4 regions of the Bacillus sp. GW823-FHT06A10 genome follow, and region 1 is predicted to be linked to each of the others. Evidence: riboswitches for the same ligand, from Rfam matches in the RefSeq annotation. Region 1 holds a riboswitch; each other region holds the start of a gene.

Region 1 (3,506 bases):
GCAGCTGGTCACGATGTTATTAATCTAGGTCAAGGTAATCCAGATCAACCAACACCGCAGCATATCGTAAAAGCTTTACAAGATGCTGCCGAAAAGACCATTCATCATAAATATCCGCCATTTCGCGGACATGAAAGCTTAAAGGAAGCCGTGACTACATTCTATAAACGTGAATACGGCGTCGAATTAAACCCAAAAACTGAAGTTGCTATTTTGTTTGGTGGGAAGGCTGGACTAGTAGAATTACCAATTTGTTTTACAAATCCTGGTGATACAATTCTCGTTCCGGATCCAGGCTATCCAGATTATTTATCTGGGGTTGCCTTAGCAAAGGCACACTTTGAAACCATGCCGCTTATTGCAGAAAATCATTTTTTACCGGATTATAAAAAAATTGACGACTCTATCGCTGAACGGGCAAAGTTAATGTTTTTAAACTATCCAAATAACCCTACAGGTGCTACTGCATCAAAAGATTTTTTTGATACAACCATTCATTTTGCTAATAAACATAATATATTAGTTGTTCACGATTTCGCTTACGGTGCTATCGGATTTGATGGTCAAAAACCTGTTAGTTTCTTGCAAGCAGATGGTTCGAAAGATATAGGAATTGAAATTTACACGTTATCAAAAACTTTCAATATGGCTGGCTGGCGTATTGCTTTTGCAGTTGGAAATGAAAGTGTCATCGAAACCATTAACCTATTGCAAGATCATATGTATGTTAGTATTTTTGGTGCAATTCAAGATGCTGCTCGCGAAGCACTATTAAGTTCACAGTCTTGTGTAGTAGATCTTGTAAATAGTTACGAATCTCGGAGAAACGCTCTTATTTCAGCTTGTCACTCAATTGGTTGGAATGTAGACATTCCAACCGGATCATTCTTTGCATGGCTTCCTGTACCAGAAGGTTATACATCCGAGCAATTTTCTGATATTTTACTAGAAAAAGCACACGTTGCAGTTGCTCCTGGTGTTGGATTTGGTGAACATGGCGAAGGGTATGTCCGTGTTGGTCTCTTGCATACAGAAGATAGATTACGAGAAGCCATTAATCGAATTGATAAATTAAATTTTTTCAAAAAGTAATTGACAACATGAAAAATATCTGACAAAATTCAGTTATCTTAAAAATTTAAACATTTCTAAATACTTCTTATCAAGAGCAGGTGGAGGGACGAGCCCGACGAAACCCGGCAACCGATCTACAATCGTAGACACGGTGCTAATTCTCGCAGCATTATGCTGACAGATAAGGAGCTGGTTGTAAAAAAACCTCTCCTTAGCTGAGAGGTTTTTTTATTTAACTAGGAGGTTATAACAATGAGCGGAATTATAGCGACGTATTTAATCCATGATGATTCACATAACTTAGAAAAAAAAGCTGAGCAAATTGCTCTTGGTTTAACAATTGGCTCTTGGACTCATTTGCCACAATTATTGCAAGAACAATTAAAGCAACATAAAGGCAACGTCATTCATATTGAGGAATTAGCTGAACATGAACATACGAATTCGTATTTACGTAAAAAAGTAGAACGCGGAATTATTAAAATCGAATATCCGTTATTAAACTTCAGTCCAGATTTACCAGCAATTTTAACTACTACATTTGGAAAGCTATCCCTTGATGGCGAAGTAAAATTAATTGACTTAACTTTTTCAGAAGAATTGAAAGAACATTTTCCTGGTCCAAAATTCGGGATAGATGGGATTCGAAACCTTTTACAAGTGCATGATCGTCCCCTTTTAATGAGTATTTTTAAAGGAATGATTGGACGAAATATTGGGTATTTAAAAACGCAATTACGTGATCAAGCAAGTGGTGGTGTAGATATAGTAAAAGATGATGAAATATTATTTGAAAATGCATTAACACCACTTACGAAACGCATTGTATCTGGAAAAGAAGTTTTACAATCCGTATATGAAACATACGGACATAAAACGTTATATGCCGTAAATTTAACAGGACGAACTTTTGATTTAAAAGAAAATGCGAAACGTGCAGTGCAAGCTGGAGCTGATATTCTATTATTTAACGTATTTGCTTACGGACTAGATGTACTGCAATCACTTGCAGAAGATGATGAAATCCCAGTTCCTATTATGGCACACCCTGCTGTAAGTGGTGCTTATTCAGCATCTAAGTTATATGGAATTTCATCTCCATTATTACTCGGAAAGCTACTACGCTATGCTGGGGCTGACTTTTCATTATTCCCATCTCCATACGGAAGTGTTGCGCTAGAAAAAGAGGAAGCTCTTGCTATCTCAAAATATTTAACTGAAGACGATGCATTTTTCAAGAAGAGCTTTTCTGTTCCATCTGCTGGTATTCACCCTGGTTTCGTTCCCTTTATTGTACGAGATTTCGGTAAAGATGTTGTTATTAATGCTGGCGGCGGGATACATGGACATCCAAATGGAGCGCAAGGCGGTGGTAAAGCTTTCCGTACTGCAATTGATGCTACTTTGCAAAATAAACCACTCCATGAAGTAGATGACATAAATTTGCATAGTGCACTACAAATATGGGGAAATCCCTCTCATGAGGTGAAATTATGAGTATTCAAGTATTTTGTGATTTCGATGGCACGATTACAAATAATGATAACATTATGTCCATTATGGAAAAATTCGCACCACCAGAAGCTGAAGAAGTAAAGAATAGAATTTTATCACAAGAGCTATCTATTCAAGAAGGTGTTTCTCAATTATTTCGATTAATACCTACTCATCTGCACGATGAAATTATTCAATTTTTAATAGAAACTGCTGAAATTCGTAATGGTTTTCATGAATTTATACAATTTGTAAATGAAAATAACATTTCTTTTTACGTTATATCAGGTGGAATGGATTTCTTCGTCTATCCACTCTTACAAGGACTCATTCCAAAAGAGCAAATTTACTGTAATGAAACAGATTTTTCAAATGAATACATTACGGTGAATTGGCCTCATCCTTGTGATCATCATTGTCAAAATCATTGCGGATTATGTAAATCATCACTCATCCGTAAATTGAGTGATACGAATGACTTCCATATTGTGATTGGAGATTCAATTACTGATTTACAAGCTGCGAAACAAGCAGATAAAGTATTTGCTCGTGACTTCCTTATTACAAAGTGTGAAGAGAATTATATTGCTTATACACCGTTTGAAACATTCCATGATATTCAAAATGAATTAAAACATTTGTTGGAGGTGAAATCATGAAACAACTTTTTCGTCAATGGTATGACTTAAGCGAGATAAAAAAAGAATTAACAACTCGAAATTGGTTCCCAGCAACAAGTGGTAATATTTCTATAAAAGTTAGTCATGAGCCACTTACTTTTCTCATTACAGCAAGCGGTAAAGATAAAACAAAAACCACTCCAGATGATTTTCTATTAGTAGATCATGTAGGAGTTCCCGTTTTAGAGACTGAATTACGCCCTTCAGCAGAAACAATATTGCATACACATATTTATAACAATACGAATGCCGGGTGCG
Region 2 (3,506 bases), on a different contig from region 1:
CGCTACATCTTTTAACACACGAGGTGTTTGCTGTGCGATAACCGGTGTAATTTTTAATTTCTTCGGATTTTCAGCAATGCCGCTTGGATCTCCAAATAAGCCAAAATCTTTTTTAAGCTTTAATACTCCAGCTGCATCAAGAAGTTTTAATGCACGTGCTTGGTTCGTTGGATCGTTTGGAATTGCAATTTCTGAACCATCTGGAATTTCATTTGCCTTCTTATATTTTTCAGAGTATAAACCCATTGGCGCAATTTGTGTTGTACCAACAGCTGTAATATCTAACTTATGCTCTTTTTTAAATTGCTCTAAGAAAGCAATATGCTGAAATGAGTTTAATTCAATATCTCCATCAGCTAAAGCTTTATTTGGAGTTGTATAATCAGAGAACTCCACCAGTTTAATCTTAATCCCTTCTTTTTCAGCTTTTTTCTTCAAAATTTCCCAAGCGTCTCCATCCGTTCCAGTTACACCGACGCGAACTACTTTTTCTTTCGCTCCTGCACCCGTGTCTCCACTTGAGCAGCCACTTAATGCTGAGACTCCTACAATCGCTGATAATGCAAATGCTAAAATTTTCTTCATTTTCTTTTCCTCTCTTCCTTTTTATGATCTACGTAACAAGACTTTCGCAAAGTAGTTTCCTAAATTTTGAGCTATCTGCACGAGAATAATAAGTAAAACAACCGTTACAAACATAACTGATGTATCAAAACGTTGATAACCATATGTCATTGCCAAGTCACCAAGACCGCCACCACCGACAAGCCCAGCAACTGCAGAAAATTCAATTAAACCAACTGTCATAAATGTGATACCTAAGATTAATGGTGCTAACGCTTCTGGTACAAGGATTTCAAAAACGATTCTAATTGGCGAGGCGCCCATTGCTTGTGCTGCCTCAATTACTCCTTTCGGAACGGAAACAAGATTTGTTTCAACCATTCTAGCAATACCAATTGATGCGACTAACGTCATCGGGAAAATTGCTGCTGCTGTTCCAATCGTCGTTCCGATAACACTTCTCGTTAGTGGACTTAACGCTACTAAAAAGATAATGAATGGTACCGGACGAATTGTATTAATTATGATGTTAAGAATAGAAAAGACCCATTTATTTTCTAAAAAGTTTCCTTTTCTCGTTACATATAAAAGTAAACCTAGCGGTATACCAAGAATTGTAGCGAATATAAGGGTTACAATTACCATTAAGAGGGTATCCCCCGTCGCATCTAGTATGCGCGGCCAAAATATACTCCAATCAACTCGCATGAGCTTCTACCTCCTTCAGCTGCACTTGCAGTCTTAGATGTTGTAATGCTTTTTGAATTTCCCTCTGCTCACCTTGCAATTCTACAAGCAGATTTCCAAATAGCACATTTTGAAGTTCAATAATATTTCCGTACAGTACATTTACATCGACGTTATAGTTTTTTGCGATATATGATAGTACCGGCTGCCCTGTCTCCTCACCAGTAAATGTTAGACGATAAATTTGACCACCATTTTGAATTTTCGCTAGAACACTTTCTGGTAAATGATCATTAATAACAGAACGTACAAAGTTTTGAGTCGTCTTTGTTTTTGGTTGCGTGAAAACATCGAACAGTTTTCCTTCTTCAATAACTTTTCCCTTCTCCATTACAGCTACACGGTGACAAATTTCTTTCACAACATGCATTTCATGTGTAATAAGAAGAATTGTTAAATTGTATTCTCGATTTACTTTCTTTAATAAGTTTAGAATTTCTGTCGTCGTTTCTGGATCTAAGGCTGATGTTGCCTCATCACATATAAGAATATCTGGCGATGTCGCAAGTGCTCTAGCAATACCAACACGTTGCTTTTGTCCCCCTGATAGCTGTTCTGGATAATAGTTTGCTTTATCTTCTAACCCTACAAACTTCAGCAGTTCATTCACTCGTTCCTTTATCTCGTTCTTTGGCAATTTCGCTAACTTTAATGGATAAGCAATATTCCCAAACACTGTTCTTGAATTAAATAAATTAAAGCTTTGAAAAATCATTCCGATTCTTTGTCTTAGTTTGCGTAATTCTTTCGTCGATAATGATGTAATATCTTTATCATCTATTGCAATCGTTCCTGACGTTGGTCTCTCTAACATATTTACTAAGCGTAATAATGTACTCTTTCCAGCGCCACTAAAACCGATAATGCCAAAAATTTCGCCTTTCTCAACTGATAATGTTACATCCTCCACCGCATGAACAGATTGCCCAGCTGATTCATACACTTTACTTACATTGTTAAAAGAAATCATTTTTTCCCCTCCTATATGCTGTAAAAACTTGAAGTAGAGCTTTCGAGGTAAAATAAAAAGTGCTCTCCTTCTTATCAACCATAAAGATAAGAAGGAGAGCACTTATATGTACTCGTTCACATCTTCTCATCTTCCAAGCCTTTATATGGCTTGCTGGAGTTAGCACGGTATTAAAAAACCCGTTGCTGAGGTATCGTAGGGCCAGTCCCTCCACCTCTCTGGATAAGAATGTATCGATTTAATTGTCATTTAATTAATTCTCATTATAGAACTCAGAATAATAAGAGTCAATACATTTTTTAGAAAAATATTAATTATTCCTTTATTAAAATTTTCAGATGAAAATTCATGAGAAAATAGTAACTTTCAAGGTTATTTAAAATTCTTCTTCCTCATATTTTTAAACAGGAGAATCCTCTCTACAAATTGAATAAATTTATTTGAATATGAAACTCGGAGGCAGATAAATATATGAAAACAGCTCTTTTACTCGTCGATATTCAAAACGATTATTTTCCAAATGGAAAGATGGAATTGCGTAATCCAGTAGAAGCAAGCGAATATGCTAATCAGTTATTACAACACTTTAGAACAAACAGCGAACCTATTTTTCATATCCAACACGTAGCTATAAAAGATGACGCTACTTTTTTCCTACCTAATACAGAAGGTGTACATATTCACGAAAGCGTACGTCCACTTAGAGAAGAAACCGTTATAGTCAAACATTATCCAAATAGCTTCCGAGAAACTAATCTTCTAGAGCAATTACAGCGTTTAGACATTGAACATGTCGTCGTATGCGGGATGATGACTCATATGTGTATTGATGCTACAGTAAGGGCTGCATTCGATTTTGGCTTTCAATGTACCGTTATACATGATGCTTGTGCTACAAAAGACCTTTCTTTTAAGAACGCTACTATACCAGCTGTTTATATTCATAATACAATTTTAGCAAGTTTGAATAATATATATGCGGAAATACTTAGCAAAAAAGAGTTTGTCCAAAGAAAAAAATCCTTTTGAAAATTCAAAAGGATTTTTTTCGACTATATTATATTTACCATCTATTCATGCCCTATTTTGAGGAATTCATATTATACTTATAAAAACCTCACTAATTATTTACATTGATACATTATCATTTTTAATATCTTTTGATTGAGTCCAATTTCCCCATAAAAATTGAATATTACATGTACGAGAAGCTTCCTTAAAACTC
Region 3 (3,506 bases), 660 kb from region 1:
CCTAGACTACATATCTTTAGTTACTCTTTATATTTTCTACATAATAGAATTCAATTTTAAAACTTGTACTAAAAAATAAATTGGAGGTCTACATAGTATGGAACTTTATAAAAAATTAACAACAACATTCATCCTCTTATTCATCGCTTCAATCACTGTCGGCTTTTCCTTAAAAGGTGCAATTCCATACGCTACATTAGTAAGCATTATATTCGCGACACTATTTTTACTAAACAGTGCCTTTTGCGCAGGTAAAGCACGTCAAATGAAAGGTTGATTGCATATCTTCCAGAAGAAATCCACCCTTTGTAAATCATGTAAAAGGAAATACAAACGTATGAAAAGGCATGGATTCATATGCCTTTTCCAGCAAGTGGCATGACTAATACGAAAAAGTATATTGAGCTAGAAGGCGAAGTATATTGCAAATCATGCATTCAAATTGTAAGTAAAACGAAATAAAAAAAGCTTTGCGCTCACCGCGCAAAGCTTTTTTTCATATATTATAGACCAGCTTGCTCTTTTAAAGCTGCAGCTTTGTCTGTACGTTCCCATGAAAGATCTACATCAGTACGTCCGAAGTGGCCGTAAGCTGCTGTTTGTTTGTAAATTGGGCGACGTAAGTCTAGCATTTTAATAATACCAGCTGGGCGAAGATCGAAGTTGTTACGAACTAGTTCTACTAGTACGTCTTCAGATACTTTACCTGTGCCGAATGTATCAACTGAAATTGATACTGGTTGTGCTACACCGATTGCGTATGCAAGTTGTACTTCTGCTTTGTCAGCAAGACCAGCTGCTACGATGTTTTTCGCAACATAACGAGCTGCATATGCTGCAGAACGGTCAACTTTTGTTGCATCTTTACCAGAGAATGCACCGCCGCCATGGCGAGCGTATCCACCGTAAGTATCAACGATGATTTTACGTCCTGTTAAACCAGCATCACCTTGTGGTCCACCAATTACGAAGCGGCCAGTTGGATTAATGAAGAATTTCGTTTCTCCATCCATTAATTCTGCTGGTACTACAGCTTTAATTACGTGCTCTTTTAAGTCGCGATCGATTTCTTCCCATGTAACATCTGGGTGATGTTGTGTAGAAATTACGATAGTATCAACACGTACTGGTTTACCATTTTCATCATACTCAACTGTAACTTGCGTTTTTCCATCTGGACGTAAGTATGATAATGTATCATCTTTACGTACTTCAGTTAAACGGCGAGCTAATTTGTGAGCAAGCGAGATTGGAAGTGGCATTAACTCTTGTGTTTCATTACATGCGAAACCAAACATTAAACCTTGGTCTCCTGCACCAATTGCCTCAATCTCAGCGTCAGTCATTTGACCTTCGCGTGCTTCTAGCGCTTGGTCAACACCCATAGCGATGTCAGCAGACTGCTCATCGATAGATGTTAAAACAGCACAAGTTTCTGCATCGAATCCGTATTTTGCGCGTGTGTAACCAATGCCTTGAATTGTTTCACGAACGATTTTTGGAATATCTACGTAAGTAGAAGTCGTAATTTCCCCCGCTACCAATACTAAACCAGTTGTTACAGTTGTTTCACAAGCTACACGTGCATTTGCGTCTTTTGATAAGATCGCATCTAAAATTGAATCAGAAATTTGGTCACAAATTTTATCTGGATGTCCTTCAGTTACAGACTCAGATGTGAACAGATGACGTTTTTTTGTCATGTGGTAAACCTCCCTACAGTAATTGTATATATTGTACGGAACTCATCCTTAATTTGCCACAAACTGCGACATACATTTATTCTCCCACACAAGCATACAGAAAAACCTTTCCTACTTTACATAGAGGAAAGGTTTAATTTGCTACTTGCATACTGCTTTTTGCCCTTCGCTCTTATCGTTCGAGACCTGTAGCCTCGCACAGGTTTTAGCACCTATTCACCTGCATTTATCAATACAAGTGAGGTTGCTGGGCTTCATCGGGCCTGTCCCTCCGCCAGCTCGGGATAAGAGAGTATCCGTCCCAACCTATACTAAAGAAATGATATTCATTTGTCAATTAATATTCACATTTTCCTGAAAGTTTTTCTCAATACGCCTGAAATGAAATATTAATAGGGAAATAATACATTCACACAAACAAAAAGAAATAAATAGTATACATTATTTATATAATTGTGTTATACTCTTGTTGGGGATTACGAGAAATATTTCATTAAATGAAAAGGATGGTATATAAATATGAGTACTGTGAATGTCCAAATTGGTTTACACGAATTATTGAACGGAAGCAATGCACAGATTCAACTAAGTGTTCCGCAATTAGTGGAAAAAGTATTAATGCGAAATGAAGGGAAATTAACTTCGACTGGTGCCGTTTCTGCTTCAACTGGAAAATATACAGGACGTTCTCCTAAAGATAAATTTATTGTGAAAGAAGCATCGGTTGCTGACAAAATTGCTTGGGGAGCTGTGAACCAACCGATTTCTGAAGAACATTTTAATAAATTATATACTAAAGTTTTAGAATACTTAAAAGAAAAAGAAGAGTTATTCGTCTTCAAAGGATTTGCAGGCGCTGACCGCAATTACCGCCTACCAATTCAAGTTATTAACGAATATGCATGGCACAATTTATTTGTACATCAATTATTCATTCGTCCAACTGAAGAAGAATTAACAACTCATGAATCAGAGTTCACAATTGTTTCTGCACCGAATTTCAAAGCTGATCCAGCTGTTGACGGTACAAACTCTGAAGCATTCATTATGGTTTCATTCGAAAAACGTATCGTACTAATTGGTGGTACAGAATACGCTGGAGAAATGAAAAAATCAATCTTCTCTATTATGAACTTCTTATTACCTGAACAAGATATCCTTTCTATGCATTGCTCTGCAAACGTAGGTGAAGAAGGCGACGTAGCACTATTCTTCGGTTTATCTGGAACAGGTAAAACAACATTATCTGCTGATCCAAACCGTAAATTAATCGGTGATGATGAGCACGGTTGGTCTGATAACGGTGTATTCAATATTGAAGGCGGTTGCTATGCAAAATGTGTAAACCTTTCTCACGAGAAAGAACCACAAATTTTCGATGCAATCAAATTTGGATCTGTTTTAGAAAACGTTATCATTAATGACCAAACGCGTATCGCCGACTACAACGATACTACTTTAACAGAAAATACTCGTGCTGCATACCCTATGCATGCGATCGACAATATCGTACTGCCAAGTGTTGCTGGACACCCAAATACAATTATTTTCTTAACTGCTGATGCATCTGGCGTATTGCCTCCAATCAGTAAGTTATCAAAAGAGCAAGCTATGTATCATTTCTTAAGTGGTTACACTAGTAAACTAGCAGGAACAGAGCGCGGCGTTACATCTCCGCAAGCTACATTCTCAACTTGCTTCGGTTCACCATTCTTACCACTTGATGCATCTCGCTACGCTGAAATGCTTGGTGAAAAAATCGAGAAACACGATGCGAAAGTATTCCTAGTAAACACTGGCTGG
Region 4 (3,506 bases), on a different contig from region 1:
GAATTGTTCCAAGAAGAATCTTTGTGAATGGGATTAATAAAATAATTAAAATGATGAACGGTATAGAACGGAATATATTTACGAATGCTCCAATCACCGTATTAATTGATTTGTTTTCCCATAAATTATCTTTCGCTGTCATGAAAAGTAACAATCCTAAAATTAGTCCTAAAACAAATGTCGCAAGAGCTGCGATTGCCGTCATATATAACGTTTCACCAGTTGCTTCTAACATTTGATTCCAATCAACATTTGCGAGTAACTTATCCATGTGCAATCACCTCCAGCTCTACTTGATCTTGATGAATTCCTTCTATCGCTTGCTGGATCGCTGTTTCCTCACCATTTAAATGAACAACTAAACTACCGTAAGAACCGTTATTCGTTTGTGCGATATTTCCTTGCAAAATGCTAACTTCTATATCACTGCGTTGCATCAATCGTTGAAGGACTGGTCTTTCTACAGCCTCACCAATAAACTGCAAACGAATTACTTTTCCATCTGGATATTTTTCAATTAAACTTTCAATCGTTTCATTTGTATCTTCAGAATCTGTTAACTGCTGTACAAATCGTTTCGTAATATCTTGCTTCGGATTACGGAATACATCAAGTACTGGACCCGTTTCTACAATCTTTCCTCTCTCCATTACCGCCACTCGATTACAAATCTTTCGAATTACGTGCATCTCATGTGTAATGAGTACAATTGTTAAACCAAGGCGCTTATTAATGTCTAATAGTAAATCCAAAATTTGATCTGTCGTTTCTGGATCAAGAGCCGACGTTGCTTCATCACATAAAAGTACTTGTGGGTTGTTAGCTAATGCTCTTGCAATCCCAACGCGTTGTTTTTGTCCCCCGCTCAGCTGAGATGGGTACGCGTCTCCTCTTCCTTCTAATCCAACAAGATGAATTAATTCATCAACACGTTTTCTTCTCTTCGTTTTATCAACACCTGCAATTTCAAGTGGAAACTCTATATTTTCACGTACAGTTCGTGACCAAAGTAAGTTAAAGTGCTGAAAAATCATTCCGATTTCTTGCCTTGCCTTACGAAGTTCACTTCCTGTAATTGCTGATATAACACGATTCGCAATTGTAATTTGGCCAGAAGTCGGTTTCTCTAACTGATTAAACAATCTGATTAAAGAACTTTTCCCAGCGCCGCTATATCCGATAACACCAAATATTTCGCCTTTTTCTATTTTTAAATTGGCGTTATCTACAGCAGTGACATCACCGCTTTTCGCCTTATATATTTTCCTTACATTCTCTAATAGAATCATGATGTTCACCCCTTTTTTGTTTAGATAGACTCCGCATTTTTTTATTTTTGATGCGTGTAGTCCACCGCTATCACTACTTTTATTATTTGAATGTCCTCCACATTCAAACAACAAAAAACCTTTCCGCTTTAGAGAAGCAGAAAGGTTTATATGCGTATATAACAACATTATCCCTCTCTCTCATCTCTCAAAGCATTCGCTTTGCAGGAATTGGCACCATTTCAACATAAGTTGACGGTTGCCGGGCTTCACAGGGCACAGTCCCTCCACCTCTCTTGATAAGAGAAATCAGATTCAATTTTCGTCTGATTTGAAATTTATGAAATTGTCTATATTTTATGACTTGAATTGTATCAATATACGCTCACCATGTCAACAGAAATTTTCGCAAAAAATGAAACTTCAGAATTTTAAGCACCTACTGACATCGGTTTACATATATGAAACATCGATTCCACTAATAACATCGTTCGGTACGTTCCTGAATATTGTACACGTCCATCATTCATTAACATTTGCAATCGTACATTTCCATTCACCAATTGCTCTATATCTTTTTCATCTAAGCAAATGATTTGTTCCGTTCCTCTTTCCTCTTGTAGCAGCTCTATATAATCTCTTGAAATTTGTAACGAACAACTTTCATCTCTAAAGCGGAAATTAACAGTTTTCTCCTCTTGTCTTAAAAGCGGCTCTAAATGATATTGACCATTAGCGTAATTTACAAATGATTGAAGCAAAGAATATAATTTCACCCTAAATCACATCCTTCATATCACTTTCTATTACATACCATTCCCTCTCAATAAAGAGCAATCCTGTTATTTTCGCTCGACAAATACTGTATCCATCCTGCATCTCGACATATTTCCCAAGAAATATGTCGAGGCGGCAAAAATTTTGCCGCCTACTTTAATTCCGTATATAAATATTCAACCGAATGAAATGCATATATCTTCTTCATCAGTGTCCCATTTTCAAAAACAAGTAAACAAGGTACACTTTCAATCCCATACTCTTTCGCTAAATGCGGAGCATAATTTAAATCTAACATCCCAATTTTGAGGCCTTCAATTGTCATCTCAACGACTGTTAACATCTTTTTTGCTAATTGGCATGTTCCACACATTGGAGTATATACATATAACACTGTTTTTTCTTCATTCTCTATTAGGGCTGTAGCTTCGGCTCCTGTCCAATCGATCACTTCTATCATTCCTTACCGTAAATATTCTGTATAAACGTCAATGTCGGCTCCCCATAATACATTTGCTAAGTGTGTAGATGGCGCAGTTGCCACTTCTCGGTACGAGCGATCAATATAGATATGCTCGGCTTGCGGAAATTCTTTTCGAAATTGTTTCCTTAACTTTTCTCCAGCATCATCAGCATCCACTAGCACATACACTTCCTTATCAAAAAACTGATCAACGAGCTCATCCATTTTCGACAAACCAATTGTACCATTTGTACAAACAATTTCCACTGGTTCACGAATAATAGATTCAATCTTTCTTCTATCTGATGTACCTTCTACAATAATGACTTTTTCCACATAAATCATATGTCATCACCCGATCACCATATACTATACAACCTTGAACTTAGTATATAGTATATTCGTTATTTTCATGTTGTTTCCTGTTTATTTTTGCAAAAGAAAAGCGAAACCGACTGTTTAGCCCTGTTGGCTAAGGTTCTTCCGTACAGAAGACGCTTTTTGTCTTCTCGTGCGGAAGGTTCTTAGACATGAAGGGCTAGGAGTTGGAGCTAGACAATGAAAAGCGCAAGCGGCTCATTTAGATTGTGATGGGGATGGAGCTTCTGACGTAGAGGCGCTTTTTGCCTTGTAGGAAGAAGCGAAGCCACCGAACAATCTAGTCGCTGGAGCTAGACAACGAAAAACAAAAACGGCTAGACCTGCATAAAGATTAAACGAAAAAGTTTTTTCAAAAAACGTTCTCCTACACGATAATTAGTATATGATTCTACATTCATTATTTTACACAAAATAAAAAAGGACAGCACAAAGGCTGTCCTTTAGTCGACTATAATTAGTCTTGGTTTGTCATTTCTGCATATTTTTCTGCAGTTAATAACTTCTCAACTTGGCTTGCATCAGAAAGTTCAACTTTAACCATCCATGCACCCTCGTATGGAGATTCGTTAACAAGTTCTGGTTGGTCACTTAATTCTTCGTTTACTGCTACAACTTTA

The links. A riboswitch is a leader RNA that binds a small molecule or an ion and turns the genes downstream of it on or off. The one in region 1 is predicted to bind S-adenosylmethionine.
Region 2: linked by a shared signal. The riboswitch ahead of AC1Q8M_RS23950 (methionine ABC transporter ATP-binding protein) and the one ahead of mtnW (2,3-diketo-5-methylthiopentyl-1-phosphate enolase) in region 1 are both predicted to bind S-adenosylmethionine.
Region 3: linked by a shared signal. The riboswitch ahead of metK (methionine adenosyltransferase) and the one ahead of mtnW (2,3-diketo-5-methylthiopentyl-1-phosphate enolase) in region 1 are both predicted to bind S-adenosylmethionine.
Region 4: linked by a shared signal. The riboswitch ahead of AC1Q8M_RS21280 (methionine ABC transporter ATP-binding protein) and the one ahead of mtnW (2,3-diketo-5-methylthiopentyl-1-phosphate enolase) in region 1 are both predicted to bind S-adenosylmethionine.

The regions. Positions count from the first base shown of each region.
Region 1 covers NZ_JBXAHT010000002.1:769,197-772,702, reverse strand. The annotation lists gene AC1Q8M_RS18910 (pyridoxal phosphate-dependent aminotransferase) at 1-1,092, shown strand, start outside; SAM riboswitch class I at 1,157-1,262, shown strand; gene mtnW (2,3-diketo-5-methylthiopentyl-1-phosphate enolase) at 1,327-2,571, shown strand; gene mtnX (2-hydroxy-3-keto-5-methylthiopentenyl-1-phosphate phosphatase) at 2,568-3,227, shown strand; gene AC1Q8M_RS18895 (methylthioribulose 1-phosphate dehydratase) at 3,224-3,506, shown strand, end outside.
Region 2 covers NZ_JBXAHT010000004.1:30,898-34,403, reverse strand. The annotation lists gene AC1Q8M_RS23960 (MetQ/NlpA family ABC transporter substrate-binding protein) at 1-585, opposite strand, end outside; gene AC1Q8M_RS23955 (methionine ABC transporter permease) at 607-1,272, opposite strand; gene AC1Q8M_RS23950 (methionine ABC transporter ATP-binding protein) at 1,262-2,281, opposite strand; SAM riboswitch class I at 2,405-2,510, opposite strand; gene AC1Q8M_RS23945 (cysteine hydrolase family protein) at 2,753-3,310, shown strand; gene AC1Q8M_RS23940 (acyltransferase) at 3,410-3,506, opposite strand, start outside.
Region 3 covers NZ_JBXAHT010000002.1:108,404-111,909, reverse strand. The annotation lists gene AC1Q8M_RS15325 (hypothetical protein) at 98-277, shown strand; gene metK (methionine adenosyltransferase) at 504-1,703, opposite strand; SAM riboswitch class I at 1,873-1,994, opposite strand; gene pckA (phosphoenolpyruvate carboxykinase (ATP)) at 2,223-3,506, shown strand, end outside.
Region 4 covers NZ_JBXAHT010000003.1:86,543-90,048, forward strand. The annotation lists gene AC1Q8M_RS21275 (methionine ABC transporter permease) at 1-271, opposite strand, end outside; gene AC1Q8M_RS21280 (methionine ABC transporter ATP-binding protein) at 264-1,289, opposite strand; SAM riboswitch class I at 1,467-1,574, opposite strand; gene AC1Q8M_RS21285 (hypothetical protein) at 1,700-2,044, opposite strand; gene AC1Q8M_RS21290 (thioredoxin family protein) at 2,197-2,505, opposite strand; gene AC1Q8M_RS21295 (toprim domain-containing protein) at 2,509-2,853, opposite strand; gene gcvH (glycine cleavage system protein GcvH) at 3,344-3,506, opposite strand, start outside.